Regions from separate parts of the Thalassospira sp. UBA848 genome, predicted to be linked through region 2. Evidence: predicted binding sites of a transcription regulator. Region 2 holds the regulator's gene; the other holds the start of a gene.
What was found. The regulator HrcA, encoded in region 2, represses chaperone genes, less so after heat shock. The targets are predictions, from matches to a motif close to GTTAGCACTCNCCNNNGGNGAGTGCTAAC.
Positions count from the first base shown of each region.

Region 1: the regulator HrcA is predicted to act here: its motif matches at 5,305-5,333, upstream of groES (co-chaperone GroES).

Region 1 is NZ_DBGS01000080.1:37,307-53,200, reverse strand. It holds gene B2R48_RS11465 (NADH:flavin oxidoreductase/NADH oxidase) at 1-104, shown strand, start outside; gene dctP (TRAP transporter substrate-binding protein DctP) at 268-1,260, shown strand; gene B2R48_RS11455 (GGDEF domain-containing protein) at 1,263-3,134, shown strand; gene groL (chaperonin GroEL) at 3,232-4,890, opposite strand; gene groES (co-chaperone GroES) at 4,953-5,240, opposite strand; gene B2R48_RS11440 (hypothetical protein) at 5,784-7,301, opposite strand; gene B2R48_RS11435 (hypothetical protein) at 7,273-8,118, shown strand; gene B2R48_RS11430 (hypothetical protein) at 8,358-8,936, shown strand; gene rfbC (dTDP-4-dehydrorhamnose 3,5-epimerase) at 9,022-9,579, shown strand; gene rfbA (glucose-1-phosphate thymidylyltransferase RfbA) at 9,586-10,467, opposite strand; gene rfbD (dTDP-4-dehydrorhamnose reductase) at 10,460-11,371, opposite strand; gene rfbB (dTDP-glucose 4,6-dehydratase) at 11,364-12,434, opposite strand; gene glmS (glutamine--fructose-6-phosphate transaminase (isomerizing)) at 12,643-14,466, opposite strand; gene glmU (bifunctional UDP-N-acetylglucosamine diphosphorylase/glucosamine-1-phosphate N-acetyltransferase GlmU) at 14,548-15,891, opposite strand.
Region 2 is NZ_DBGS01000064.1:17,953-32,099, forward strand. It holds gene rnhA (ribonuclease HI) at 259-753, opposite strand; gene B2R48_RS08660 (DUF3102 domain-containing protein) at 857-1,504, opposite strand; gene B2R48_RS08665 (DUF6538 domain-containing protein) at 1,869-3,488, opposite strand; tRNA gene B2R48_RS08670 (tRNA-Leu) at 3,599-3,685, opposite strand; gene hemW (radical SAM family heme chaperone HemW) at 3,856-5,049, opposite strand; gene rdgB (RdgB/HAM1 family non-canonical purine NTP pyrophosphatase) at 5,157-5,756, opposite strand; gene rph (ribonuclease PH) at 5,832-6,548, opposite strand; gene hrcA (heat-inducible transcriptional repressor HrcA) at 6,820-7,878, shown strand; gene grpE (nucleotide exchange factor GrpE) at 7,930-8,571, shown strand; gene cobB (Sir2 family NAD+-dependent deacetylase) at 8,704-9,450, shown strand; gene B2R48_RS08705 (ArsR/SmtB family transcription factor) at 9,459-10,139, opposite strand; gene B2R48_RS08710 (NIPSNAP family protein) at 10,230-10,571, shown strand; gene B2R48_RS08715 (antibiotic biosynthesis monooxygenase family protein) at 10,568-10,915, shown strand; gene B2R48_RS08720 (DMT family transporter) at 10,939-11,901, opposite strand; gene B2R48_RS08725 (LysR family transcriptional regulator) at 12,152-13,090, shown strand; gene B2R48_RS08730 (glycosyltransferase) at 13,182-14,045, shown strand.

The DNA.
Region 1 (15,894 bases), on a different contig from region 2:
CGCGCTGGCCATGGCATGCCGCCGCAACGCTGGGCGCAGAAGTCAAGGCTGCCCCGCAATACCTGCGCTGCCAGCCCCGGAACCTGAAAAAGCTTTTCGGCTGAAGGAACCTCTACTTTTAGAGCATAAAACTAACCCAAAGCATAGGTTTGTTGACTTGCATCAAGGCAGCCCTCCTACGCCACAGATAGTTTCGCGCCATTAAAGAACGATTCTAAATCAGCAGGGCCATATCCCGGCCCTGCGATGCATGGCGAGTTACCTTCAATGCCCGGAACCATCCTTACGACGCTAGCGGTTCTTGTCCTTATGGCGATGCCCGCGTTCGCAGCAGACATCCAGATATCGACCGAAAACACACCCTCTCACTTTCAAACGCAGGTTCTGCAGAGATATGCGGCCGCACTGAACGCGGAAATTCCCGAACATCATTTTGACGTCGTCCATTCAGCCCGGGCATTTAGCGACCGTGAAGTCGCCGAAGCCGTTTCAAGCACCCGTGTCGCGATTGCAGCGCCGGGTATCTGGCATCTGGGCCAGTATAGCAGCGATCTGAATGCGCTATTGTTGCCAGACTTCATGGGGCTTGAAGCGCAAGATGTTCGCAAACTTGTTGATGGCCCGGTCGGAGAGGCGCTTGAGGATTCCCTCGAAACGCAATTGAATGTCAAGGTGATCGGCAAGTGGCTTGACCTTGGCCCAGCGCACATTTTCACCCGCAAAAAGGTCATTCGCCGCTTTGACGACCTTAAGGGCCTTCGCATCCGTTATGCGGGCGGGGATGCAAATGCACTGCGCCTTGCTGCCCTTGGCGCGGAACCGGTGCTGATCCCCTGGCCCAATGTTCCCGATGCACTTGATCGCGGCGAGATTGACGGTTTGCTGACCACCAGCAGCACGGTCGTCAGCGCGTCCTTGTGGGAACATGGCCTGACGCATGCGTTCCTTAGCCATTCCTACTATCCGTTCTATGTACCGCTGATTTCCGGCGACATCTGGAGACGCCTGTCCGAACCCCAGCGCAAGGTCCTTACCGACAGCTGGGAAGATATGATTTCGGATGGCAGAGAACGCGCCGTAAGCCATCAGGAATCCTCAATGGCACTGTTGCGTGAACACGGCATTAAAATCACCGCTCCCAGCAATCAGGAACGTGAGTCTGTTCGGCGCAGTCTGGCAAGTCGTCAGGACGAAATGGCCCGCGAAATCGGCATTTCAAACAAGATGCTTGAAATCCTTGCACAGCACGGGGGCGACTGATCGTGTCTCCTGCCCGTCGTAAACATCATGAATGGCGCCAGATTCTCGGCGAAGAGTTCCTCAGCATCTTTCTGTCAATCGGGTTGCTGCTGGGCGTTCTGTTCATGCTTGCCAATCAAACGGTTAAGGAACATCTCATTGCGTCGCAAAAGGCACTTGATACCGCCGCGTTCGGCATATCGACCTATGCCGATAGCCTGTCGGCGATCCTGACCAAGGCGGACAATATCGCGCTGATCGCAACACGCAGGCTTTCAGACACCGATACGATGCCCGTCCCGCTTAAAAAGCAAATGACAGCAATTGTTCAGAATGACAGCGATATCACCGGTTTCATTCATATCCTTGAAACCGGCGAAGTTTCCGAAAGCTTCACCTTCCAAAACATCGCGGAACAGATGCTTGATACCGATGCCATCCTGTCACGTCACCGGGATGCATGGGTTGAACCAGCCTTTTTGCAGTCCGGGGAACTGGGCCTTAAAGCCGATGAAATTGCGACCGAACGTGGCATCTGGCGTGACGATGGCAGCTTTGCCGGCGTTATCATCATTCTGGTGACGGTTGGCAGCCCCTATGAGAACACCCCACTTGAGAAATTCCTGACAGAGGCAAAAATTCGCGTCGCGGGGGCAAACAGCGGCAACATCCTGACGAACCAGTATGCACTGGCCGATACAGTGACTGACTGGCTGGAAGCAGCGGAAGAAACCGAATACTGGCACCCCGACGACGGCAATGAAACCCTGCATGCCGAAGTGGCACAAATCAGCGATAATATCGTGCTGGCACACGCCAATCTGCCCGACCTGCCCCTTACGGTATATCTGCAGATCTCAACCAACCGCTTTTTTGAGGCCTATCATTCGACCCGCCGCAACGCGATCATTGCCTCGATCATTATTGTCGCGGTTTCGGGAGTCCTGCTTCTTCGCATCTGGCTTGACCGGCAGGCAAAACGCAACAGCGAACGAAGACGCCGCGCCCTTGATCAACGCTTGCAGTTCGCACTCGATACCGCAGGCCAGGGCCTTTGGGATTGGAACATTGCCGAGAAACGCGGCTATTTCTCGGATAGCTTCTATCGGTTGCTTGATATTGACAAGGACGACAAACAAATCGACGTGGATAACTTGCGTCAACGCATTCATTCAGATGATCGTCATGCCTTCAATTTGGCACTGAACGCACATCTCGACGGCCTCACGCCGTCGTTCGAAGTCGACGCCCGGATCCAGATTGGCAAAAGCGATGCCTGGGAATGGTTTTCGCACACCTGCTCGGTGACCGAACGTGACCGTTTTAACAAGCCGGTCCGGGTGATCGGTTTGCTCAAGAACATTCACCGTCAGAAACTGCGCAACCTGAACCTGGAATTCGAAGCGTTTCACGATCCGCTCACAGGCCTTCTTAACCGAACGGCCTTTGAAGACCGCATCGCACGCATTCATGCCAAAACCAGTCGTGGCGGGGAACCGTATTCGCTGGTGATGCTCGATATCGACCACTTCAAGCATGTCAACGACAGCTATGGGCACAGTACCGGTGACCTGGTTCTGCAGCACGTGACCAGAACGGCGTACAACACCCTGCGCTTTGAAGAGGAAAAATTGTTCTTCCGACTGGGGGGTGAGGAATTTGTTGTTCTCCTTCCCGATACGGATGGCAAAGCCGCCCGCTTTGTCGCCGAACGTATCCGCGAACGGATCGAAAAATCGACAACCACAGTCGGCGAATTAGAAATCCCGGTGACGATCAGTGCCGGCATTGCCTGTTATCAAGGCGGCGAAATGCCCGAAGACGTGCTCAGGCGTGCTGACCATGCGCTGTATCAGGCCAAGGAAAGCGGCCGCAATCAAAGCTGCCTTGCATAAGCGCGAAACACATTTAGTCAAATTAATACCCGAAACAAAAAGGGCTCCGCAATTGCGGAGCCCTTCTCGTAGTGCTTGGTCGGTTGGTTGGTAAGGCTTAGAAGCCCATGCCACCCATGCCGCCCATACCACCCATGCCGCCCATGTCAGGCGCGCCACCGGCTGCCGATTTGTCTTCCGGCTTCTCGGCGATCATGCATTCGGTGGTGATCAGCAGACCTGCGACCGATGCTGCGTCCTGCAGGGCAGTACGAACAACTTTGGCCGGGTCGATGATGCCAGCTTTGACGAGGTTGGTGTATTCGCCCTTCTGAGCGTCATAACCGTATTCAACGTCGTCCTGCTCAAGCAGCTTGCCTGCGACAACCGCACCGTCAACACCCGCGTTCTGGGCGATCTGGCGAACCGGTGCCTGCAGAGCACGGCGAACGATGTCAACACCGATGGTCTGGTCGTGGTTTTCACCTTCGAGACCTTCGAGCGCGTGAACCGAGTACAGCAGAGCCGTACCACCACCAGCAACAATGCCTTCTTCAACAGCAGCGCGGGTTGCGTGCAGGGCATCGTCGACGCGGTCTTTACGTTCTTTCACTTCGACTTCCGAAGCGCCACCGATTTTGATCACTGCAACGCCGCCTGCGAGTTTCGCAAGACGTTCCTGCAGTTTTTCACGATCGTAGTCAGAGGTGGTTTCTTCGATCTGGGCACGGATCTGGCCAACGCGAGCTTCGATCTGTGCTTTCTCACCAGCACCATCAACGATGGTGGTTTCTTCTTTGGTGATGGTAACCGATTTCGCGGTACCGAGCATGTCAAGCGTAACGCTTTCCAGCTTGATGCCGAGATCTTCGGAGACAACCTGACCACCGGTAAGGATGGCGATGTCTTCGAGCATCGCTTTACGACGGTCGCCGAAGCCCGGTGCTTTAACAGCAGCGATTTTCAGACCACCGCGCAGCTTGTTGACAACCAGGGTTGCCAGTGCTTCGCCTTCGATGTCTTCAGCAATGATCAGAAGCGGCTTGCCGGACTGAACGACCGACTCAAGCAGCGGAAGGATCGGCTGAAGCGAGGAGATTTTCTTGTCGAACAGCAGGATGTACGGAGCATCCATTTCTGCGACCATTTTCTCCGGGTTGGTTACGAAGTACGGAGACAGGTAACCACGGTCGAACTGCATGCCTTCGACAACGTCGAGTTCGGTGTGCAGGCCTTTTGCTTCCTCAACGGTGATAACACCTTCGTTGCCAACTTTTTCCATGGCTTCAGCGATCATGTCGCCGACTTCACGGTCACCGTTAGCCGAGATGTTACCAACCTGTGCGATTTCGTCACGGCCAGCAACTTTACGTGCACGGCTCGAAATCGATTCGATCACTTTGTTGGTCGCAAGGTCGATACCGCGCTTAAGGTCCATCGGGTTCATGCCGGCAGCAACAGACTTGTTGCCTTCACGAACGATGGCCTGTGCCAGAACGGTTGCGGTCGTGGTGCCGTCACCAGCCAGATCGGCGGTTTTCGACGCGACTTCGCGAACCATCTGTGCGCCCATGTTTTCGAACTTGTCGGTCAGTTCGATTTCTTTGGCGACCGAAACACCGTCCTTGGTTACGCGCGGTGCGCCGAACGATTTTTCGATAACAACGTTACGGCCTTTCGGGCCAAGCGTTACCTTGACAGCGTCTGCCAGGATGTCGACGCCACGCAGCATTTTAGCGCGTGCATCGGTGGAAAATTTTACGTCTTTAGCAGCCATAATATTCTTTCCTCTCTATGAGACGGATGAACGTGGAATTTTAAGTCACCCAAAGGGCTGACTTATTCCATGATGCCCATGATGTCGGATTCTTTCATGATCAACAGCTCTTCGCCGTCAACCTTGACTTCGGTGCCCGACCATTTGCCAAACAGGACTTTGTCACCTGCTTTGACGTCGAGGGCTACAACCGAGCCATCGTCTTTGCGAACGCCAGAACCAACAGCGACGACTTCGCCTTCCTGCGGTTTTTCTTTGGCGGTATCCGGAATAATGATGCCACCGGCAGTTTTGGTGTCGGATTCGACACGACGTACCAGCACTCGATCATGCAGCGGACGGAACTTCATTTTAGACAACTCCGTGTTTAAGCTAAGGCTCGTTAATAACTAAGACTAACCGGGATGAGCCCGTATTAGCACTCACCCCCGGCGAGTGCTAACAGCATTTATTGGAGTACCTGTCCAAAGTCAATAGGGAGATGTAAAAAGACGCGGAAATGTCACGATTTTTGCCGTTCTCGCGTCATTGCAGCGCAGTATGAAACTGCGTGCTTTTTGATGTCGCGGGATCAAAACATTTCCAATGACCCGATGCAACCTTTCTCGTGCCACTGACGATGTGCCACGCCCTGTGAAAGTTCAGATTGGATTGGAATGCTGCTTCGCCTCGGAAGGCCGCACCAATAAATCCACCGCCCGACATGGCAAACAAAAAGCGGTCAAACAGGACAGCAACAAGCCCGCCGACAAGTACCAACAACTGCCATTACCAGAAGGCAGATCGCGCGACACCCTCCCTGAAAGACGACGTAGTTTGAAAACCTGACTTGATGGCATCGGGGAATGTCACGGCAGAATCCTGGCCTTTGGTTGCAGCGTCATTATGCCGGGTTAATCAGGCGCTGGGAAACCGAAATAGCGCCCCAACATCACAGGATCATCAAAGTGACGCCGTCCGACAAAGGCCGTTGCGTGACGCCCCCACTGGCGCATTGCGCCGGGTCGTTCAATCCCCATCGGCCAAAGGATAAAACGCTCCAACCGATCTGTGCCGGGGATGAAGCCGTCTTTGTCGTAAAGGCTAGCATATCCTGTTCCATCCGCAAGCGGGAGACTCGTCAGATCCTGCTCGGGTTGCAGCACGACGGGGATTGCGGAGGGCCACTCTCCTTGCGTGTCAGCTTGCGTAACAGCAAGCAGATAATGACTTGTGTCATCGATCCAAAGAACAGGTCGCGCCAGGGTTTCCGAGTCAAGGAACCCTGCGGGGGTTTCAGCCGTTTCCCGGATGTCGTCGTCTTCCGGTGCATGGAGGCGCTGCACGCCGTTCGTCGGGAAGAACATATGGTAACAACCGCAGCCATGGATACTGTCGGCCATGATCGGCGCTCCGTCCCGGTTTAGTGTGACCCGCCAGATCAGCGCGTCCAGATGACCTGCAAGGATATCAAGGAAACCGACTTTGGGGCGCTCAGGAAACCACACCGAATAAACAATCTGGGGCACCCATTCTCCCCCGAAATAGGTATGCGACAACCGATAAAACATGACTGGCGTTGATAGATCGACCTCTGATCGCGCATCCCGGCTTTGAAGCGCGGGCAAACCAATCAGGTCACTATCACTTCTCGTATCAATGCGAAGTTTTGGTGCGTATTGTTGCGCCAATGCTTCCAATTCAGAGACCGTGGGCAGCAAACGTCCAAATTTATCTTGGCTGATGTTTACAGCCTTGATGTTCGCGGGTTTGGCCCCGGCGCCAGAAGGCGCATAGATCAACCAATCCCCGGACTCCTGAAGGTCGTCCTCTGACATCGTAAAAGTTTGAAGATTATCCCTCTTCCAAGCTTCATAACCGAAATAAGCGGGAAAAGCCGTCAGGGGATACAAACCGGAAACCCGTTGGAAATCAAGATAGTCATCGGGGACGAACACAGCATCGCGCAGTTGTGCAAAATCGTCCATCTGCAAGGCTCCCGCCAAGCTGTTTGCACAGGCCTCTTGCTCCGAAACAGTGACAACCGGTTTGACTGACAAATTGCGCATTTCACTGGCGCGTGCAGTTCGATCAAGTACACGCATCTGCGTCACCCAATCAGCAAACAGCTCACTTGCCAATACTTCGTCATCTTGATCCAACGCTGCCCCGACCTGCTGCCCCATCAAAACAGAGTTTCGATTGGCCCGAAGAAATGGGTACTCTTCGACCATTGCAACAGAAGCATTTCGAACGTCGCTGCCAATCACCTGAGTATCGGAAAGCTGCAGCTTTTCAATACAAGACAGCGTAGCGATGTCATCGGGGGTTTGTTGAGCTGTCGCGCACCCGACAAGCAGCAATAATGCGCAAAAAACAAAACCCTGTCTGAGGCGCCAATGCGTGCATCGTGCTATCATCGTATCCGGCATTGATCCGCCCCTTGTTTCAGGTCAAAAATTTCACACCGTTAGTCTTGTCAATTATGGTAAAACCGCAAATCTATTGAGAAGACAAGTTTTTGTATTCATACACGAAATAGCAAGTCTGATGACATCCGGCACACGCATTATTCAGATTCTGGCACTTGGCTTCGCGCTTTTGCTGCCAAGCTTCTCTTATGCACAACCCAAGGATGAATGCCCGAAACGATTGGGCATTGTGATTAATGACAGGCTATCAAATTATATCGCCACCATCTTAAGCGGGATATACGAAGATTTAGGCTGCCCGATTGAGTTGATCGATCTTCCCGGACGCAGAGGTTTTGTCGCATTCAATAATGGTCGCATTGATGGCGAGCTCTTCAGACTTCCTGTTGGCGCGGCACATTACACCAAACCATATGTTCGATCAGATATCCCGTTAATCGCAGTAACCAGCAGTCTTTGGGGGATGCCTGGCAGCAAACTGCATTCTGATGACACAATCGGCTACACGATTGGCATTGCATGGCAGGAAGACTACCTGAACAAAAACATGCTCCGCAAAAGCGGCCATAACGACGTTGACGATATTATTCAGCATTACAATTCAGGCACCTTTGATCGCTTCCTTGCCGAGGATAGTACGATTGACCTGATGATTACCGAAGGCACCTTTGCCAAGGACAGGATCCCGGTCAGAATTGAACTGCTTGAAGACGGCCCGCTCTATCATTTCCTTGCAGCGGAATTCGCCCCCTTCATGGAGCGGTTTTCTAACTATCTTTCCGAGCACCAACCGTTTGCAAAAAACGGCATGATGTAAGAATTCAAAGCTATCTGGCTCTCGATGCTGGCCTATTGTCCGGAGACAGGAAAGGCCCCACATGCAATCTATCTAAAATAACGGTTCGAGATACAGAAGTCCGTCAAATGCTCGGAAAATCCTTATGCAAAGTCCTAATGTTGATGCTGCTGTTGCCTGTCGCGATGTCTCAGACAGTTCAGGGAACAGAGTCAACGGATGCATGCCCGAAACGTCTGGGGATGGCCGCAAACAACGAGATGACGCAACAGACGGCAAAAGTTCTGCTTGATATATATGCCAAGCTCGGATGCCGTGTGACACTGGTCAAACTTCCATCTCGGCGTAGTTATGTTGCCTTCAACAAAGGAAATATCGACGGTGAGATTTTCCGAACCCCTCTGGCGGCAAGCCACTACACCAGAACCCATATTCGATCCGAACATCCTTTGTTCGAGGTATCCCAAAGTCTTTGGGTAAAACCGGGATCGGAAGATCAATCGGACAATCCGGTCGGATTCCTAATGGGGATTGCCTGGCAGGAAGACTATCTGTCGCGCACCGGGCTGCCCAAAAGCGGTCATCGCCATATGAGTGACCTTATCGATCACTATAACAAGGGTGTCATTTCACAGTTTCTGGCAGCCGACACCAACGTCATCGCCGCCATCGAAAACGGCGATTTCCATGGATCCGCCCCCGAACGCAAAAGCACGATCGTCATCGACCCGCTTTATCATTTCCTGGGCGCGGAATACGAACTGTTCATGAAACGGTTTTCTGATTATATATTCAAACATGACCCGTTTGGGCACAATAGATCAATGCAACGACCTTGAGCCGTGAATACGCAAATGCAATAAGCTGTATCATCTGCTATCCATTAGCTGAATGAAATTGCTTAACCTGCGCAAGGCGGCACCGATGCAAATTGAATCCCTGGAAATCCCAGACATCAAGATGATCTTCCCAAAGAAGTTTGGCGATGAACGGGGCTTTTTCTCGGAAACATATAATATGGAAGCCTTTGCCAAGGCAGGCATCGATCATCAGTTTGTGCAGGACAATCATTCGCTGTCGCAAAGTGTCGGCGTTCTTAGGGGATTACACTTTCAGTGCCCCCCTTATGCCCAACATAAACTGATCAGGGTCCCCAGGGGACGCATTCTTGATATTGCTGTTGATATCCGGACAGACTCTGAAACCTTCGGGAAATGGGTATCGGCCGAGGTAAGTGCAGCGGACTGGAACCAGATGTTCGTCCCCGCAGGTTTCGCGCACGGCTTTGTCACGTTAGAGCCAGATACCGAAGTCAATTACAAGGTATCGGCACCCTACGCACCACAAAGCGAACGCGCGATCAAGTGGAATGACCCAGAACTCGCAATTGACTGGCCCTTCAGCGAAGCCGAGGTCATCGTCTCAGAGAAAGACGCAACAGCGATGAGTTTCGCAAGCTATCGCGAGAACCCGGCGTTTTAGTCGAGATCACAAAAGGTCATAGGTCCTAAGAACTGTCTGCAGATACGCCTTGTAAGAGCTTGCGCCAAATTCATTCGTAAGAGTTTCAAACTGTTCGACCGAAATCAGGCCTGTTCGAAGGGCGATTTCCTCGGGGCAGGCAATCTTAAGACTTTGACGACTTTCAACGGTTCGCACGAAATTCGCGGCATCAAGCATCGCGGCATGCGTTCCGGTGTCCAGCCACGCATAGCCACGTCCCATTCTTTCGACCCTTAGGCTGCCACGTTCGAGATAAGCCTTGTTCACATCCGTAATCTCAAGCTCACCGCGCTTTGACGGCTTGATTGATTTGGCTATGTCCACAACGGTTGAGTCGTAAAAATAAAGTCCGGTAACGGCAAAATTCGATTTGGGGTGTTCCGGCTTTTCCTCAATATCCAGTGCAACGCCATTACGGTCGAACTCGACCACACCATACCGTTCAGGGTCCTGAACATAATAGGCAAACACGGTGGCGCCTTCTCGTTGATCCATAGCGCTTCTCAAAAGATCCGTCAGGTTGTGACCAAAGTAGATATTGTCACCCAGAATCAGGCAGCAGGGATCTTCGCCAATAAAGTCTGCGCCGACAATAAAGGCATCTGCAAGACCGCGTGGCTCCGGTTGAACAGCGTATTCAAGATTGATGCCCCACTTGGAACCATCACCAAGCAGGTCCTTAAACAGTGGCACGTCTCGCGGTGTGCTGATAATCAGAATATCCTTGATCCCGGCAAGCATCAGGGTGGTCAGCGGATAATAAATCATCGGCTTGTCGTAGACAGGCTGAAGCTGCTTGGACACAACGAGCGTCGATGGATGCAAACGCGATCCGGTGCCGCCTGCCAGTATGATCCCCTTACGCATCTGATTTCTCCCTTCGAAGATTCTCGATTACCGCGCTCAAGCTTTCTTCGACTGTTGGCAACTGTATCCCAAATGAACCGACAAAGCGCTGGCTCGACATAACGGAATAGCCGGGACGCTTCGCAACGGTCGGATATTCCGAAGACGGAACTGGCGTAATGCGACAGTCCTTGCCTTTCCAATCGTCACCCCAGACATGCGAAGCCACCTTCTGGATCCGATTGGCAAACTCAAACCATGTTTGCGACTGACCGGAGGACAAGTGATAAGTGCCGAACTTGTCGAAATCCTTCGCAAGCACCAATCTGGAAAGCTTGAGAATTGCCCCCGCCAGGTCATGCGCACTGGTCGGACATCCGGTCTGGTCATTGACGACACGAATTTCGTCTCTCTGCTCCATAAGATTGAGCATCGTCTTGACGAAGTTTTTCCCAAACTGACTGAAAACCCAAGACGTGCGAATAATCAGATGCTTGTCCAGTGTCTCTCTGACCGCATCCTCACCCGCGAACTTGCTGGCACCATAAACGCCCAACGGCGAGACCGGGTCTTGCTCGGTATATGGCGTTGATCCCTGCCCATCGAAAACATAGTCCGTGGAAACATGGATCAGCGGGACGGCGCGTTTGGCGAGCGTCTCTGCCATCGCGCGCACAGCATCGCGATTGACCTTGAATGCGACATCTGCCTGTTCCTCGGCCAAGTCAACTGCGGTGTATGCCGCAGCGTTGATCACGACATCCGGTTGCACACGGTCAATAAGGGGGGCTATCTGGTGGACATCCTCAAGATCACATTGATCCCGCCCGACAAAAACCAGCTCGGCATTTGGAAACTCATTCCCGCACATGGCAAGGCAACTGGCCAGCTGACCGGTTTTTCCAAACACCAGTATTCTAGGCATCGGTTTGCCCCTTGGTGCTACCGAGCCGTTCGCCTGCATATTTGGTTTTCAAAATCGGCTCCCACCATGCGCTATTGTTCACGTACCATTCGACGGTTTGCCTCAGGCCAGTCTCGAAATCATATTTCGGCGTCCACCCCAATTCGGTCTGCATTTTGGTTGGATCAATGGCATAGCGCCAATCATGCCCCGGACGGTCTTTTACATATGTCACCGCGTCATCGAAGCTCTCAAACGAGATGTCTGGCACGATCTCGTGCACCGTATCGAAAATCTTTTTGACGACGTCGATATTGGTCAGCTCATTGCACCCACCGACATTGTATTTCTCGCCAACACGACCTTCAGTCAGGATCTTGACCAAGGCCTCGGCATGATCTTCAACATGCAGCCAGTCGCGCGTGTTCAAACCCTCTCCGTAAACGGGAAGATTCTTGCCATGCAGCAGGTTGAGCGACATCAGCGGAATGAGTTTTTCCGGGAACTGGAATGGCCCGTAATTGTTGGAGCAATTGCTGATCACGACGGGCAGCCCGTAGGTATGGTACCATGCCAAAACAAGGTGATCGGAACTGGCCTTGCTCGCGGAGTATGGCGACGTCGGCGCATAAGCAGTTTCTTCAGTAAACAACCCTTCGCTTCCCAAAGATCCGTAAACCTCATCTGTAGAAATGTGGTGGAACCGGAAATTTGATCGTTTGTGCGTCGGCAGCTGATCGAAATACCCGCGCGCGACTTCGAGTAGTGTAAATGTACCCACCACATTGGTCTGAATGAAATCACCCGGCCCATCGATAGAGCGATCAACGTGGCTTTCAGCTGCCAAATGCATCACGGCATCTGGCTGAAATTCATCAAACAGTTTAACGATGGCGTCCCGGTTACAGATATCCTGATGGGCAAAATGATAATTATCTCGCGACGAAATTGATGCCAGCGTTCTCAGATCGCCAGCATATGTCAGCTTGTCGATATTGAGGACCTCATAGCCCTTCAACCCGGTCATAAGCCGACAAACAGCAGATCCGATAAACCCTGCACCGCCGGTCACGATAACTTTCATTCTGCTCTCATCGAAAAGTAAATGGCGTCGAACAACGTCGTCCAATTGAGATTACATTGCCCGGCCAATACTGTCGAACCTTCGGTTAACTTATTGCGAAGAAGTGGTATTTGGGCGCGTTATTCATGCTATGGGCCCTAGATCGCAAATAAAAAAGGCCGGATGCATCTGCACCCGGCCTTCGCAGTTTGTCTGAACTGATTTGTGCTTATTCCACCGTCACCGATTTGGCGAGGTTGCGGGGCTGATCAACGTCGGTGCCTTTGTGTACGGCAACGTGATAGGCCAGCATCTGTACCGGGATGGTGTACAGGATCGGTGCGACGAAGTCGGCGACCTTGGGCAGTTCGATCGTGGCCGATGCCATATCACCCAGTTTGGCAAGCCCCGGCGCGTCCGAGATAAAGATCACACGACCGCCACGTGCGGCAGCTTCCTGCATGTTTGAGGCAGTTTTTTCAAACAGCTCATCGGACGGGGCAATGACGATGATCGGAACCGACTGATCAATCAGGGCAATCGGGCCATGCTTCATTTCACCGGCGGCATAGCCTTCAGCGTGGATATAGGAAATTTCCTTGAGCTTAAGCGCCCCTTCCATCGCGATCGGGTAACCAAGACCACGACCGAGATAAAGCACATCGCGCGCGTCAGCGACGTCAAGGGCAAGCTGTTTAAGTGCCTCGTCATGATGCAGGACTTCGGCAGCGTGTTTTGGCACTTCGGTCAGCGCACTGACGATGGCGGCTTCTTCATCCTTGGCAAGGGTTCCGTTTTCACGGCCGATGGTCACGGCAAGGCAGGCGAGAACCGTGAGCTGTGTCGTAAAGGCCTTGGTCGAGGCCACCCCGATTTCAGGCCCGGCATAGGTCAAAAGGACCACGTCACTTTCGCGCGCAATCGTACTTTCGGGCACATTGACGATGGATACGATCTTCTGGCCCTTGGATTTCGCATACCGAAGGGCGGCCAGGGTATCAAGCGTCTCGCCCGACTGCGAAATGAACAGGGCGACGCCGCCTTTCGGCAGTGGCGGGCAGCGATAGCGGAACTCGGATGCGACGTCGACATCCACCCCCAGACCGGCATAACGTTCGATCCAGTGTTTTGCCACCAGCCCGGCGTAATAGGACGTGCCGCAGGCGACAATCGTCAAACGCGTTGCATCGGCAAAGGAAAACGGCATGTCCGGCAGTTTGATCGTCTGGGTCGCCGGATTGATAAACGCATGCAGCGTATCGCCAATCACAGCAGGCTGTTCGAAGATTTCCTTCTGCATGAAGTGATTGTAGTTGCCCTTGCCCATCATCGCGCCCGACACGGCCGAAAGCTTGGTTTCGCGGATGACGTCTTCGTCATTTTCATCGCGAACCTGAACGCTATCGCGGGTCATTTCAACCCAGTCGCCTTCTTCAAGATAGATAAGTTTGTTGGTCAGGTGCGACAAAGCCATGGCGTCCGATCCGAGATACATCTCGCCCTCGCCCAGACCAACGGCAAGCGGCGTTCCACGGCGCGCTCCAAAGATCACGTCATGCTCACCGGCAATCATGATCACAAGGGCAAAGGCACCTTCGATGCGATGCAGGGTGGCGGCAACCGCTTCGCGCGGGGTCTTACCCTGATCAAGGAAATCAGACACCAGATGCACGACCACCTCGGTGTCGGTTTCGGTGGCGAATTCGCGACCCTTGGCAGATAGCTCTGCCTTGATTTCCTGGAAGTTTTCAATGATGCCGTTATGGACAACAGCGACCTTGCCATCGGTGTGCGGATGGGCGTTGTTTTCAGTCGGCACACCATGGGTTGCCCAGCGGGTATGACCAATGCCGACATCCCCCGCCAGCGGTTCGCCCGCCAAACGATTTGCAAGATTGATCAGTTTGCCTTCGGCACGTCGGCGTTCTATATGGCCATTGACCAGTGTCGCAATCCCGGCACTGTCATAACCGCGATACTCAAGACGCTTCAGCCCCTCAAGAATGCGATCGCTGACGCTGTCTTTGCCAATAATCCCGATAATGCCGCACATATTGGTTTTCTTCCTGCTTTGTATCGCTTGTCGTTTTGACCACCCGAAGACGAGTGGCAATTTCAAAAATCTTTGTTTGGGCTATTTCTTGCCGGTCAGTTCGCGCATTTTCTCGCGAAACTTGGCGGCCCAGCCCCTTTTCTCGATCCGTTCGGCCCTTGTCAGGGTCAGTGCATCCGCTTCGACCTTGCCAGTGATCGTGCTGCCCGCGCCGACAATCGCGCCATCGCCAATCTCGACGGGTGCGACAAGCGACGAGTTCGAACCGATAAAGGCCCCTGCCCCGATGTCGGTATGCTGTTTGCGGAAACCGTCATAGTTGCACGTGATCGTTCCGGCCCCGATATTGGCTTTTGTCCCGACACGGGCATCACCGATATAGCTCAGGTGATTGACCTTTGCCCCGGCCTCAAGCACGGCCTTCTTGATTTCGACAAAGTTGCCAACCCGCGCACCGGCACCGATTTCAGCCCCTGGGCGCAACCGGGCATAAGGCCCGATATCGGCACCATTGCCAACCACACAGCTTTCAAGATGGCTGAACGCCTTTATCACGACATTGTCGCCCACTGTCACGCCGGGACCGAAGACCACATTGGGTTCAACAATTACATCCCGGCCAAGTTTGGTATCGGCACTGAGGAACACGGATGCCGGATCAACCAATGTTGCGCCGTCTGCCATTGCGGCTTCGCGCAGGCGATCTTGCAGGATGGCTTCGGCAACCGCCAACTGGGTGCGGGAATTAACACCAAGTGTCTCTGCCTCATCCACCTCGACTGCAACACAGCTCTGCCCGTTCTTTTGCGCCACTTCGACCGCATCGGTCAGGTAATATTCACCCTTGGCATTGGCGTTATCGATCGCCTCAAGGGTTGCTATCATGTCCTCGGCCTTGAAACACATCACACCGGAATTGCAGAAATTGATCTGACGCTGCGCGTCATTGCATTCCTTGTCCTCGACGATCGCTGTCAGGTTGCCGTTCTGATCAGTGACCAAACGGCCATAACCTGTCGGGTCTTCGGGTCGGAAACCCAGAACCGCAACGGCATGATCATTTTCTTCGCGGGCAGCGACAAGGCGCGCCAGAGTTTCGGCGGTAAAAAGCGGGCTATCGGCATATAGCACCAGAACATTGCCCGTAAGGCCCTTCAAGCCATCCTTGGCAGCAAGAACAGCGTGTGCCGTGCCAAGACGGTCAGTTTGTTCAAAGGTCTGATGCGGGGCAACGGCCTTGATCAGGTCGGGCATATCCGGACCAACAACCACCATGGTCTTTGCCGCCTTCAGGTGGGCTGCGGTATCAATGACGTGATTGACCATCGGCTTGCCGGCAACTTTGTGCATGACTTTGGGCAAGGCGCTTTTCATGCGCGTACCCATACCGGCAGCCAAAACAACAACACTTAGCTCAAGCGACATCTA
Region 2 (14,147 bases):
TCTGCTTTGGCTGTTTATGGTTTCTGAGACCCTCAAACAAGGAAGGAAAGAAGAACCAGTATTCAGAGTGTCCTAGAGTCGTCTTTAAGTAAGACCTAGGTAGTCTTGGATGCCATCACAGGAAGGAAAAACACTGCCACAAAACATGTGCCTCTTCCTTCTATGGTGGCACCCAATTGGAAGCCCGCAGAAACACTGTGGTTTCTGGTTCCTTCTTCCGGGTCAGGAAAACGAGGATCAACCCCTTAACTCCCACCCCTAAATTTTCAGGCATGAACTATTGATGCTGTTCCCTGCTGCTCCCGCCGCAAGCACATGAACTCGTTCATTTAGTTCGTCGCCGGAATGTCCTCTAACCCATTCCCAAGTTATATCGTGCCGGGTACTGAGTTCATCCAGTTCACGCCAGAGGTCTGTGTTCTTAACAGCCTTTCCGTTTGATCCACGCCACCCCTTGGCTTTCCAGTCACTTATCCAAGTAGTCATGCCCTTGCTCAGATATTGGCTGTCAGTCACTACCCGAACGCTTGACCTACTCTGGTCAAGTGCTTTGAGCGCAGCAATAGCTGCACTTAACTCCATTCGATTGTTCGTTGTCTCGGTCTCGCTCCCGGTAATGATACGCTCACGATCACCCTCGCAGATAATAGCAGCATACCCTCCCGGACCGGGATTCCCGGTACATGAACCATCGGTATAAATCGTAATCTGGTTGTTAGTTATCATCGTCGTCATTTTTGATTTGTTATTCATCCAGCCGATACAGGCCGACTATTTGGCAGCGCGAAGATCCCCTCACGAATGAGCCGATCAAGAATTGCTGCCTTCTGGTTTTGTGTAAGTTGGATCACCATGATCAGTCCTCCTTCTGCGTCAGTTTGGTAATCAGTTCAGGGTATTCGGCCATGCAGTAGCCAATGATCTGGATAAGTTGGGCGCGTGATTTCTTCCCAAAGGCTTGCTGAAGGAAGTCATCAACCTTTTCCTCAACTTCTGTCTTGGAGGGGTTCTTCTTCCCTGCCTCCTCCATCAGTTCTTCAGGGGTCTTTCCGAAGGATTTGGCGAAGGCTTCGAGTTTTCCCTTGGCAACCTCACGCTCATGCTCAGTGCCACGCACAGCCATTGCATGTAGCTTCTGTGCATATTCAGCGTCTGTCTGTGAGAAGGACTGAAGGTGGGCTTTGGGTTTGCGACTGTTAGCAACTTGGTCGAGGAAAGAGTTGATCCCCGCGTCCATATCAAAGGTGCCCTGCGGGGCACTTTTAGCGATCTGCATATACTTCGCTGCCTGCCGGTAGCTGAAGCTACAGTTCTCCTTGATCCACGGCTTGAACTCCCCGTGCTTCAAAGTCTTTTTCACACGGAGCAATTCCTCACCAGCAGCTTTCGCTTCACGGATCATCCCCTTGCCATGCTCAAGGATGTTCTTGTGGTGGGTGTTGATTGTTTGGGCGCTGAGAGATAGTGGCGCGATTGTGACTGTGGTGTTGGTACCTCGGGTCATCATAAACCTCCATAGTCAAGCAAAGTGTGATTGGGCTATCTATGGAGGCACCTAATCAACATCGCCGTAGATGGCTATAATTTGACCACACAGAGGGTTTAAACTTTAATGCTCTTATGGTAGCGAAAAAAGATCAAGGGACGTCAGTGACGAAAAAATCGGCATTTACGTTGTTTTTTGGTTTCCTGATAAGTGTCGGTTTCGACTACAATCAAAATGGTGATAGTTGCCCGAGACCGTAAATACAGGAAGGCAACAATGATACCTCTCAACATTACTTCACGACAGGTACCGAGCTGATATTTGAATCCACCCATGCAGCTACCCCAGAACCCCAAGAATCTCTTGGTTCGGCTCGGGGTATTCAGACCTGATAACGAGGTATCTTGCAGATTTCCCGATAAAGCCCGGCGGGGTCACCATATTCCCGCTCATCGACCCCCGCACCTGTATGACCTGTGATCATCCGACGCAGTTCCTGAGACATACCGTATTCACGCGCCATCGTAACAAAACGATGCCGCCACCCGTGATTAGGCTTTACATTCGGGTCTGTAATCACCTGCCGTGCAAATTCCCGTAATCTGTTCTTTGCAGAATTCCACGACCCCCTGATCTCACCTTTGGCATTTGGCTTAAGGAACAAATAGCCGTCGTCCTGAGACCGCACAAAGTCAATGAACCCGGTCTCGACAAGGTGGGGGTGTATCGGGACCTCTCGGTATTCGCCATCCTTCACAGTTACTGTCCCATCAGGCGTTATGAAGATCGCGAAATGTTTGCCATGGTCGATCAGATCAGACTTGCGTAACTGAACAATCTCACCCACCCGCGCCCCTGTATAAGCGCAGACCCAAGGCACCCATCGCTTTGCATTGAGAAGCTTTTGCGTCTCATTTGGCTGTGTCCGTGAATAGTTCAGGGAATGACGCAACAAAGCAACGGCCTCAGCTTCGGTAAAGCCTTTGGGCCTACTACGTTTGACCTTGGGCAGAGCAACAGTCACCCCCTTGGCAGGGTTATCTGCGATCAGGTGCTGACTTACACCCCAGTTAAAGACGGACTTCAAACCTGCCAACTCAGAATCCTTGATTGTCCGTGCTGAGATCGGCTTTCCGGTTCGGGGGTTTACATCTGAAAGTCGTTTGTCCTTGTAGCCAACAACATCACGAGGCGTTACCTTGGTTGCGTCATCATGTCCAAGGTAGTCGATAAAGTATCGAACGGCTTTGCTGTAACTCTCGTATGTACTTACGGAGCGACCACCATCTCGGCCAGCTTCTTTCCACCAGCCCTCCAAAAGCTGGGTGATGGTAACTTGGGGCGCGGCCTTTGTCTCAGGAGCCTTACGGTCTTCCCAGTCTGGAAAACGAGATTCGTAACTGTCAGGTGTATAATCACCAAAGCTGTGACGTTGCAGTTTTTCTGCTGCAAGATCCATCGCAACAGCAACCTGCTCCAGTAGCTTTGCGCGGCTATCGTCATCGACAACGAGCCCACGCTTGGATAATGCAACGTCCGCAAATGCACCAAAGCGATCTTCTAGGCTTTTTCTGGTCTTAGAGGGACTAGGGATCATCAGTTGGGCCACGCCAAACTCACCACGCAGGGCAGCTTTGTCATCAGCTTTTACCCTTCCCCATAACGATGGGGAACCCGGATCGTCTTCAAGTGCGCCTACCCAAGCCCGGTATATTTCACCGGCAAGCGCAACAGCCTGTTTCATCGTCAGCTTTTCAGGCCCGTTCCGAATCGACTGCCAAACCCCTTCGAGATAAGCAGCAATCTGTGCCTGTCTGATTTTGGCTTCATGAGGATCACGAGTGCCAAGGGACACCTTAACGACCGATGCAGATTCACCAACCGTGCGGATGACAATTTTGTCGCCTATAGGAATCGAAAGTTTTGTACCGGAAATCTTCGGACGTATGTCAGCCGGGATACGCTGAACAAAGTACAGGATGCTTGAATCTTTACGCCGCATCGGACGGACCAACCGGAAAAGCATTGTTCCCCACCATTGTGTACCAGTTTGGTGAGGAATAACCATTTGTTTTCGGGAGGTTCCCGGTATCTCTAGGATACGCGGGAGAATGGTGCCCAGGAGAAGACTCGAACTTCCACGACCTAATGGCCACTGGCACCTGAAGCCAGCGCGTCTACCAATTCCGCCACCTGGGCATAGGGGCTTGTGGTATTTGTTCGGGCGGTGTCCGCCGGAACGGGGCGGAATATACGCGGTCAGGCTTAAGTGTCAACCAACTTTTTGATGGTTTGGTGAAACTTCCTGCGCCCGATTGCGTACCCCCGCCAATTGTGCGGTTTTTCGTGGTGTTTTGCGGGTTTCGGGCTTACACCGCGTGGTCGAACAAATAGGCCAGAACACCGTTCAAACGGTTCCTGCCTTGATCGGTGGCGCGCAGTCCTGACGAATCACAGATCAGATCACCGGACTCGATCAGGGTTTCCAACCGGTCGCCTGCCAGAACATCACGCGGTCCCTTGCCGATAATGCGCTTAAAGCGTTCCGTCGGGATGGTTTCATTCAGCCTGAGGCCCATCATCACCATTTCAAGCAGGCGTTCATCAGCCTCAAGCGCGGTTTCTTCTTGCGTGCCATGACCATGCTTTTCCACCCGGTCCAGCCAGATATCCGGCGCACGGTGACGCCTAACCGCCATCGGCGTGGTAGTGCCATTCGCCCCGACCACCGCTTCGCGGCCATGTGCGCCGGGGCCAATGCCGAGATAATCGCCATAGCGCCAGTAAACCAGGTTATGGCGGCTTTCCTGCCCCGGTTTGGCGTGGTTGGACACCTCGTAACAGCGATAACCGGCCCGTTCGGTTTCTTCCTGGGTGATTTCGTAAAGTTCGGTCGCAAGGTCTTCGTCCGGCACGACCAGGTCACCGCGCTGATGCAGGGTATAGAACTGTGTGCCCGGCTCGATGGTCAGCTGATAGAGCGAAATATGCCCATTGGCGATGCCAAGCCCTTCGCGCAGTTCCGCCCGCCAGACCTCGGGATCGTGTTCCGGGCGTGCATAGATCAGATCAAACGAAAAGCGATCAAAGACCGAGGTCGCCACATCCAGCGCACGCATGGCTTCCTCGGCACTGTGCAGGCGACCAAGGAATTTCAGGTCACGGTCATTAAGCGCCTGAATGCCAATCGATACCCGGTTGATTCCGTTGGCGGCAAAGGCCGAAAAACGGTCAATCTCGACCGTGCCCGGATTGGCTTCCAGCGTGATTTCCAGATCATCCGTCACCGGCCAGAAAGATTTGATGTCCTCGATCAAGGCCCCGGCGGTTTGCGGGTCCATCAGGGATGGTGTGCCCCCGCCAAAGAAGACAGATCCCACCGTCCGCCCCGGATGGCGGGCCGCACCATGGGCAAGCTCGGCCCGAAGTGCGGTGCGCCAGCGCGCGTGATCAACACTGTTCGCGACATGGCTGTTGAAATCGCAATACGGGCATTTCGACAGGCAGAACGGCCAGTGGATATAGATGCCAAACGGCACGGTTTCACTTGAGGCTGCGGACACGCGGGACTCTTTTCAAACGCGGAAATGTTGGCCAATAAATTAACACGCACCGCCGATGATGACATCCGCGATGCGTGCATGGGTTTAATGCGGGGAAATGCCCCGGATCAGTCTTCGAAGCAGGCCTTGACCAGCTGGGCAAAGGCATCGGCCCGGTGGCTCATTTCATGCTTTTTCGCCGGATCCATTTCGCCAAAGGTTTCCTCGAAACCATTTGGCTGGAAAATCGGGTCATAGCCAAAGCCGTGAGCCCCGCGTTTTGGCCAGACGATTTCGCCTTCAACCCGGCCTTCGAAATTCTCGACATGCCCGTCCGGCCAGGCCAGCGACAAGGCACAAATAAACGACGCACGACGATCCGGATGGTTGCCAATGCCGTTCTGGACCTTTTCCATCGCCATGTCGAAATCCTTGTCCGGCCCGGCCCAGCGCGCGGAATAAATCCCCGGTGCGCCATCAAGGGCCGAAACCGCCAAACCACTGTCATCGGCAAGGGCCGGAAGATTGGCGCCATTGGCCGCAGCGGTTGATTTCAGTTGCGCATTGCCAATGAAGGTTTTTTCGGTTTCTTCGGGTTCGGGAAGATCAAGTTCACCGGCCGAGAACACCTCTATCCCGAACGGGGCAAGCAGTTCGGCGATTTCCTTGATCTTGCCTTTGTTGTGGCTGGCGATGACGAGTTTTTTTTCCGTGAAACGACGGGCCATGGTCTTGCCTGAAATACGATATCCAACAGATGAGAGAAGCGGCAGGCGGGTGCCTGCCATTGAAATTACTCTGCCCTAAAGGCCAAGGGCCTCACGCTGTTTGGCGAACAATTCCTTGCAGCCTTTTTCGGCCAGCGCGAACATCTGGTCATAGGACGCGCGATCAAACGGAACGTCTTCGGCGGTTGCCTGTACCTCGACGATGCCGCCATTGCCCGCCAGCACAAAGTTGGCGTCAGCCCCGGCATTGCTGTCTTCGGCGTAATCAAGGTCAAGTACCGCTTCACCGTTATAAATCCCGCACGAAATGGCAGCAACAGGCTGGGTCAGCGGGATTTCCTTGATCAGGCCAAGGCGACGCACGCCCTGAAACGCCAGATGGGCAGCAACATACGCGCCCGTGATCGATGCGGTACGTGTACCGCCATCGGCCTGAATGACATCACAATCAAGGCGCATCTGCATTTCGCCCATCGCCTTCATGTCGGCAACCGCACGGATCGAACGACCGATCAGACGCTGGATTTCCTGGGTACGGCCAGACTGGCCACCGCGCGCAGCTTCGCGGTTCATGCGGCTATCGGTTGCGCGTGGCAGCATGCCGTATTCCGCAGTGATCCATCCCTTGCCGGAATTGCGCATCCAGCCCGGCACCTTGTCTTCGACCGTGGCGGTACAGATCACATGCGTGTCGCCGAATTTGATCAGGCAGGAGCCTTCGGCATATTTGGAAATGCCGGTTTCAATCGTCACATCGCGAAGCTGATCGGGGGTACGGCCGGAAGGGCGCATAAGATGGAACCTCTTGGTTGTTTTGGCGGTGTTCGCAGATCGGAACACCGCAAATTTGTCCTGTGAAATTTGGCCCAAAGTAAGATGTGACCTGGCAAACGTCCAGCAGTTTCCCCGCATGTTTTTATTCGTTCTGGTGCAATGCAGACAAACCAACACCTTGAGGCAATTTCGCAAGTCCGGCGTTGTATTCGGTCGTGCAATTGACGCAATGCGTTTGCCTGACTAAATTCTGTTCAGTTTCACGACAATAGGGCCCGAAGCAAACCAGATGGCGCATTTTGACGATACATTGCTGGGCGACATGAATGCGCGGTCACGTGAAGTGTTCCGCCAGATTGTCGATGCCTATGTCGAAACCGGCGAACCGATCGGCTCGCGGTCCATTGCGCGGCGCATGTCGGAAAACCTCTCGGCTGCGACCATTCGCAATGTCATGTCCGATCTTGAGGAGATGGGTCTTCTGGTCGCACCGCACATTTCGGCCGGTCGCCTGCCCAGTGAAAAGGGCCTGCGTCTTTTTGTGAATGCATTGATGGAGGTCGGCGACCTTCCCAATGCCGAACGCGACCAGCTGACGAAAAACTGCGAACAGGCGGGTTATTCGCTTGATCAGATGCTGGGCGAAGCAACCACGATGTTGTCGGGCCTGTCGCGCTGTGCCGGACTGGTGGTCGCACCCAAGACCGATGGCATTCGCTTAAAACAGATCGAATTTGTCGCCCTGTCACCCGGCAAGGTTCTGGCCGTTCTGGTCTCGGAAAACGGCAATGTGGAAAACCGAATCCTTGATGTTCCGGCGGATTTGCCCGCCTCGGCATTGACAGAAGCAGCAAATTATCTAAATACCCGGTTGGCTGGAAAGACGCTTGATGATGCGCGCCTTCTGATTACCCAGGAGCGTGATCGCCTCAAACAAGAGCTTGATGATCTTTCCGCCAATCTGATTGATGCGGGCCTGGCAACATGGGCTGGCGGGGTCAAGGGATCGTCCCTGATTGTGAAGGGGCAATCCCAGTTGCTGGAAAATATCGATACGATTGAACAGCTTGAGACCGTCCGCCGTTTGTTCAACGTGCTTGAAGCCCGCGATCAGATGATTGAATTGCTCGATGTGACAACGGATGCCCAGGGCGTTCAGATTTTCATCGGGTCGGAGAACAAACTGTTCGGCGGATCGGGTCTTTCGATGGTGATTTCGCCCTATCAGAATGCTGAAGGCAGCATTGTGGGTGCAATCGGGGTTGTCGGACCGACCCGGATCAATTATGCCCGGATCATTCCGCTGGTCGATTACACCGCCAAGCTGGTCGGTCGACTGATTGGATAAATCGCGGCGCTGCGTGTCAGGCCGCATAACGTGAAAGTAGCAAGGTTAGCCATGTCGGAAACCGCAAAGAACACTCCGGAAGATCTGCACGACGTCAATGCAGAGGAAACCGCTTCTGAAGAGGTCGCAGCAGAGGCGACCGAAGAAGTACTCGAAGATGCCGCCCTCCAGGACCCGGTCGAGGCGCTTGAAGCCGAAGTCGCGGAACTCAAAGACCGTCTGCTGCGTCAGGCCGCCGAGGTGGAAAACACCCGCCGCCGCGCGAAAAAGGACGTCGAGGATGCCGGCAACTACGCCATCACCAAATTTGCCCGCGACCTTCTGGATGTCAGCGACAACCTGCGTCGCGCCCTTGATGCAGCGGGTGACACGTCCGATGCCGATCCGGCAATGAAAACGCTGGTCGATGGTGTCGAGATGACCGAACAGGCCCTGCAAAAGGCGCTTGAAAAGAACGGCATCGAAAAGCTCGAACCGCTTGGCGAAAAGCTTGATCCGAACAAACATCAGGCCGTGTTTGAACTGCCGCATCCGGAATATCCGGACGGCCATGTCGCGCAGGTCATGCAGGCCGGTTACGTGCTCAAGGGGCGCTTGCTGCGTCCGGCCATGGTTGGTGTCACCAAAAACCCGGCCGGTGAAAAACCAAGCCAGGACGATACCCCGGGCGGCAATGTCGATACCTCTGCCTGATCGGCAGAAAAATCCCAGATAAACCGGTTAAAGCGGATCGGTTTCGCATTCACCCCTGCCAGACAGACTTGGCGGGGGTGTTTTGTTTGCATTAGGCTACCGCTACCCGACACCAGAACAGGACCGCACTCCATGCCGCTTAGCCCCAACCTGATCGACATCCTGCGCGATGAAAACGCCCCGATTGTCATCCTTACGGGGGCGGGCATTTCCAAGGAAAGCGGGTTGCATACTTTCCGCGACGCGGACGGTATCTGGGCGAAATACGATATTTCCGAGGTCGCAACCCCCGAGGCCTTCATTGCCAATCCCGATCTGGTGCATCATTTCTATAATGACCGCCGGGCTGGCTTGCATGACCCAGCGGTTCAACCCAATGCCGCCCATCTGGCCCTGGCACGGCTGGAGTCCGAATGGCCAGGTGATGTGTTGCTGGTGACGCAAAACATTGACGATCTGCATGGCCGGGCCGGGTCAAAAAACCTGATCCACATGCATGGTGAACTTCTGAAAATCCGCTGTAATCACTGTGATCTTCTCACCGATTGGCCGGGCGACCTTGCCAAGGAAACGCCATGTCCAGCATGCAGCAAAACCGGTGGATTGCGCCCCCATGTCGTGTGGTTTGGCGAAATGCCCCTTGAGATGGAACGCATTTATGCCGCCCTTGGCGCGTGCGGGCTTTTTATCTCCATCGGGACATCGGGCAATGTCTATCCGGCAGCCGGGTTTGTGCAAGTCGCCCATGAAGAAGCCGGTGCCGAAACGGTCGAGCTCAATCTCGAACCCAGTTCGGGTGCCACCAGTTTTGATCACAGCACCTATGGCCCCGCCACCGAACTTGTCCCGGCCTTCGTTGCCGCCCTGCTCGGTGATTGATAGCTGGTCTAGGGGTTTATCAAGTCACGAAATGATTTCTCGCCGGTATCACTGAATCGCACGATCCGCGACTCCGGTACCCGCCGGGCCCAGCCAAGGTCATAAAACCGGTCCAGCAGGGCCGCCCCAAATGACCCCGCCAGATGCGATTGCCGGGCACTCCAATCCAGACATTCCCGGCACAACGGCCGACGCTTGGCGCGCAAGCCATCCAGATCGATGCCAAACATGGTGGCAAAATCTATCCCGGCCGGGGTCAGGGCAACCCCATTCACATCGCTTGCAATCAGCTTGCGTTTGGCAAGGCCATCAAACAGCGCAACCCCCATATCCCCGGCCAGATGGTCATAACAAACGCGTGCCTTGCGCAGTTCCGGGTCCTTGGGCCCGGTACGCACGCGGTTATGCCCGACCCGGTTGGCAATCCCCATCAGGAGTTCCAATGCCTCGACAATATCGGGGCCCGAAAGCGTGAAATAACGATGCCGCCCCTGTTTGCGCGGCACAACGATCTGCCCGCTCTCAAGCTTTGCCAGATGCGAGCTGGCGGTTTGTGGCGTTACACCGGCTTCTTGCGCAAGCTCGGCCGCGGTCAATGCCCGGCCACTCATGAGGGCTGTCAGCATGTTTGCGCGCGCCGGATCGCCAAGCAATGCGGCCACGCGGGCGATATCGGGTCCTTCTTTCATAGTTCGATGCTAATCGAAGCATTGATGCGCAGCAATCGGGATAATGGGCCGCGTCACCCAACAAGACCCCTCTCCTGAAAGGACGCTGTCATGATCACCTGTTTCATTCGCTATGAAATCGACCCGTACAAAAAAGACGCCTTTATCGAATATGCCCGCAACTGGGGGCAGGCCATTCCGCGCTGCGGGGCCGACCTTGTCGGCTATTTCGCCCCGCATGAAGGTTCGGTCTCGACCGCTTATGGTATCTATCATCTGCCCGATCTGGCATCCTATGAAGCCTATCGTGCGCGGCTAAAGGATGATCCGCTGGGACGGGAAAACTATGAATTTTCCCAGCGCGAAACGTTTATCCTGCGCGAAGAACGCCAGTTTCTGAAAATTGCCTCGACACCACACGCTGGCCCGCATATGGAGTTGATCAAACCATGATTGCCGTCATTTTCGAAGTCACACCGCGCGAAGGGCACTATGACGATTACCTTGCGATTGCCGGCGATCTCAAACCCGTGCTTGAAACCATGGATGGCTTTATCTCGATCGAGCGATTTCAAAGCCTGACCAATCCGGGCAAGGTTTTATCGCTGTCTTTCTGGCGCGATGAGGATGCAATTGCCGCGTGGCGCAATCTGGGCGAGCACCGCACAGCCCAGATCAAGGGACGGCACAAGATTTTTGAAGATTACCGTTTGCGGGTGGCTGGCGTGATCCGGGATTACGGCCTTCATGACCGTGATCAGGCCCCGGATGATTCCCGCGCACAACATGATCGCTGATTTATAACGTCGGTCATCGGGGCTCAGGCTTTTGCCGGTTTCGGGGATGCTTCTTCATCCCCGATTTCGCTACTCTCGGCAAATTCGGCAAATTCTTCTTCCACAGCATCCTCGACCGCTTTGGCACCGCCCTTGTAATCAAGCAGCATCACGGCAAGCACCACGATGCCTGCCCCGATAAAGATGAACGGCACCGGCAGCATGTCAAAGAAGATCAAATCCATCGCCACCGAAAACGGAAGGGCGGTGTATGCCGCAGGCGACACCACACTGGCATCGGCCACACGCACGGCACGCAGCACCATGTAATTGGTCAGCATGGCAAAGAAGCCAGCACCCGATGAATAAAGCCAGTCGGCCAGTGACGCCGGATACCAGGTGATCATGGCAATCGGCACCCAAATCGCAACCGCGATGATCTGTGGCCAGAACAGCATGGAAAAATTGGTCTCTGTACGGGTCAGCACCTTGGCAAACAAAGTCTGGGCTGAAAAACAGAACGCCCCGATCAGGGCCGCGGCGACACCAAGCGGCACACCAAAGCCATCCATGCGCGGCACACACATCACCCACACGCCAACAAGCCCCAGAAGGGTTGCGATGATTTTGCGCGGGGTCAGTTTCTCGCCCAGAATCACCACCGCCAACATCACGGTTAGCAAGGCTTCGATAAACAGATAGGCATTGACCTCGGCGATGCTCATCTGGCGGAGCGCAAAGAACACAAAGAAAAGTGACCCGTACCATAAAACGCCGCGCGCAATATGCGCCATCGGGCGGCGCGTACGGATCTGGCGCGTGCCGATAAACCTGACGATGATCAGGAACACCGTGACCGTGGTCAGGGCGCGCATCGCCAGAATTTGCGATGTCGGTACATCATGGGAAACAAGCTTGGCACAGACATCAACAAAAACGCCCGATGCCATGGCAGCCGTCATCCACAGAACGCCGCGGAAATTTCCGCTCAGGTGCGTTGCGGTCATGGTCAATCCCGGTTTTGAAAAAGAAGTACTGGGGTTTCCGGCCGTCAGGGAGTGACGGGCTTACGTGGTGGCGCAAGGGGACATCAAAGAAACATGGCCGGAAACCCTGTATGGCAATGATATTGCCTGCTTGTTTGGAAAAATACGAATGAAGCTTTTTCAGCCATTGTTGAGATTTTTTTGGCCCAATTTCGCGTAAGGCCTGATAGACAGAATAAAAGCCTTTAATACCGCCTGGATGGAAACCCCGATGCGCAGAAAGCTCCCCCCATTGCGCGCCCTTGTCGCCTTCGAAGCCACCGCACGCCATCAAAGCGTTAAAGGGGCCGCCGAAGAATTGCATGTCACGCAAAGTGCCATCAGCCATCAGCTCCGCCAGCTTGAGGAAAATCTTGGCGTGGTGCTGTTTACCCGCAAGGGTCGGGGATTGAGCCTGACCAAATCGGCAAAGCTTCTTCTGCCGCGCCTGACAGAGGCACTTGACGGGATTGCCGATATTACCGGCGAAGTCGGCCCGGACAAGGGCAAGGCCATCCGCATTGGCGCCCTGGCCACCCCGGCACTGACCGTGCTGCTCTACGAGCTTGATAACCTGCGCGACCGGTTGCCCGCCGATATCCCTGTTCAGTTTCGCAAGATCGAATTTGATGACGGGCTTGATCCGCTTGAGATTGATCTTGCCCTTCAGATCGCGCCAAAGGACCTGCCCGGCCCGGAAGACTGGATTACGGAACTTCTGACACCCGAAGTCTACACCGCCTTTGCCGCCCCGGAATGGCTGGCAAAGCGCGGCTATGATGCCAGCAATGTTGATGTCGGCAACCTTGGCCCGCGCGATATCCTGTTGATTGACAGTGACAGCGAACAATTTTCCCAGATCGAACAATGGTTCAAGGATGCCAACTTTTCGCTGACCGATTGCTGGACCTTCAGCCACCATATCTGGGCACTTGAAGCTGCACGCGCCGGTCAGGGCATTGTTGCCAGCACCGATGTCGTTGCGCGCAACTATGTCGAACGCGGTGAACTGGTCGCGCTCAACTTCCCGGATTTCATTTCACACTGGTGGTATCGCCTACTGATCCGCCCGGCCCGCGAAAAAGACCCGATCGTGATCGAAGCCGCCAACTGGATCCGCGAACTGATCAACCCGAAAACCGCATCGCTTGCGCGCAAAAAGGTGATGTAACGCCATTGTCGTTGTCCTTGGACGCCCGAAAGGTTAGGGTTTGGGCACAACAAAAGCAGCCTTTGCCAAAGAATGGGGTTATGTGGGGAAGATGACATCCTTGGTGTCGGTCGTGGTCACGACGTATAACTGGCCGGAAGCACTTTCCATGGTGCTGAAATCTCTTGCCGATCAAAAAGATCGCAATTTCGAGATCGTCATCGCCGATGATGGATCGGGCGATGAAACCGCAAAGGTCATCAAGGATTTTGCCGCCACAAGCGCGATCCCGGTCAAACATTACTGGCATGAAGACAGTGGCTTTCGCGTGGCCAAGGCGCGCAATGGCGCGATCGGCTTGTGCGCAGGTGATCTGGTTGTCTTTATTGACGGTGACTGCTGCGTGATGCCTGACTTCATCACGCGCCACCGCAAGGCCGCGACCGAGGGCTGTCTGGTCTCAGGCAAACGCGTCTTCCTTAAGGAACGGCTGACCAAAACCCTTTTGGCGCGCAGATGGGCTTTTCACAAATGGCCGCGCCCGCTGCTGTTCCTGATTGCCCTTGCCGGGTTCGCCAATCGACCGTTTCAATTCATTCGCCTGCCCCATAATGGCCCCTGGCTTTGGGAACATGAAAATTGCTGGGAAAAGGCGCAAACCTGCAATCTTGCCGTCTTTAAATCCGACATCGACCGCGTTCAGGGCTTTGACGAAAGCTACGAAGGCCACGGCTTGGAAGACTCTGACTTTGTTCTACGGTTGTTGCGCTCCGGTCTCAAACGCAAGAATGTAGAATACTGTTCACCCGTTCTGCATCTCTTCCACAAGCGTTCCGACCCCAAGCGCCATGTACAGGATTCCAAGAACCCTAGCCATTTCAAAAATCTTCTGGCTGATACAGAACGCTTCCTGCCTCTGACCGCAGTCAAGACACCCTCGGCGACGCAGAAAGCCGAACGCGAAGCGGCCGAATAACCTTTCGACCAAGGATGCATCTAGACCCCCTTGGAAGCAGCCGCGTTTCGCGATAAAAGGTCGGCATCATTTTCCTTCGGGTGCATCTGTGCATCTTCGAAA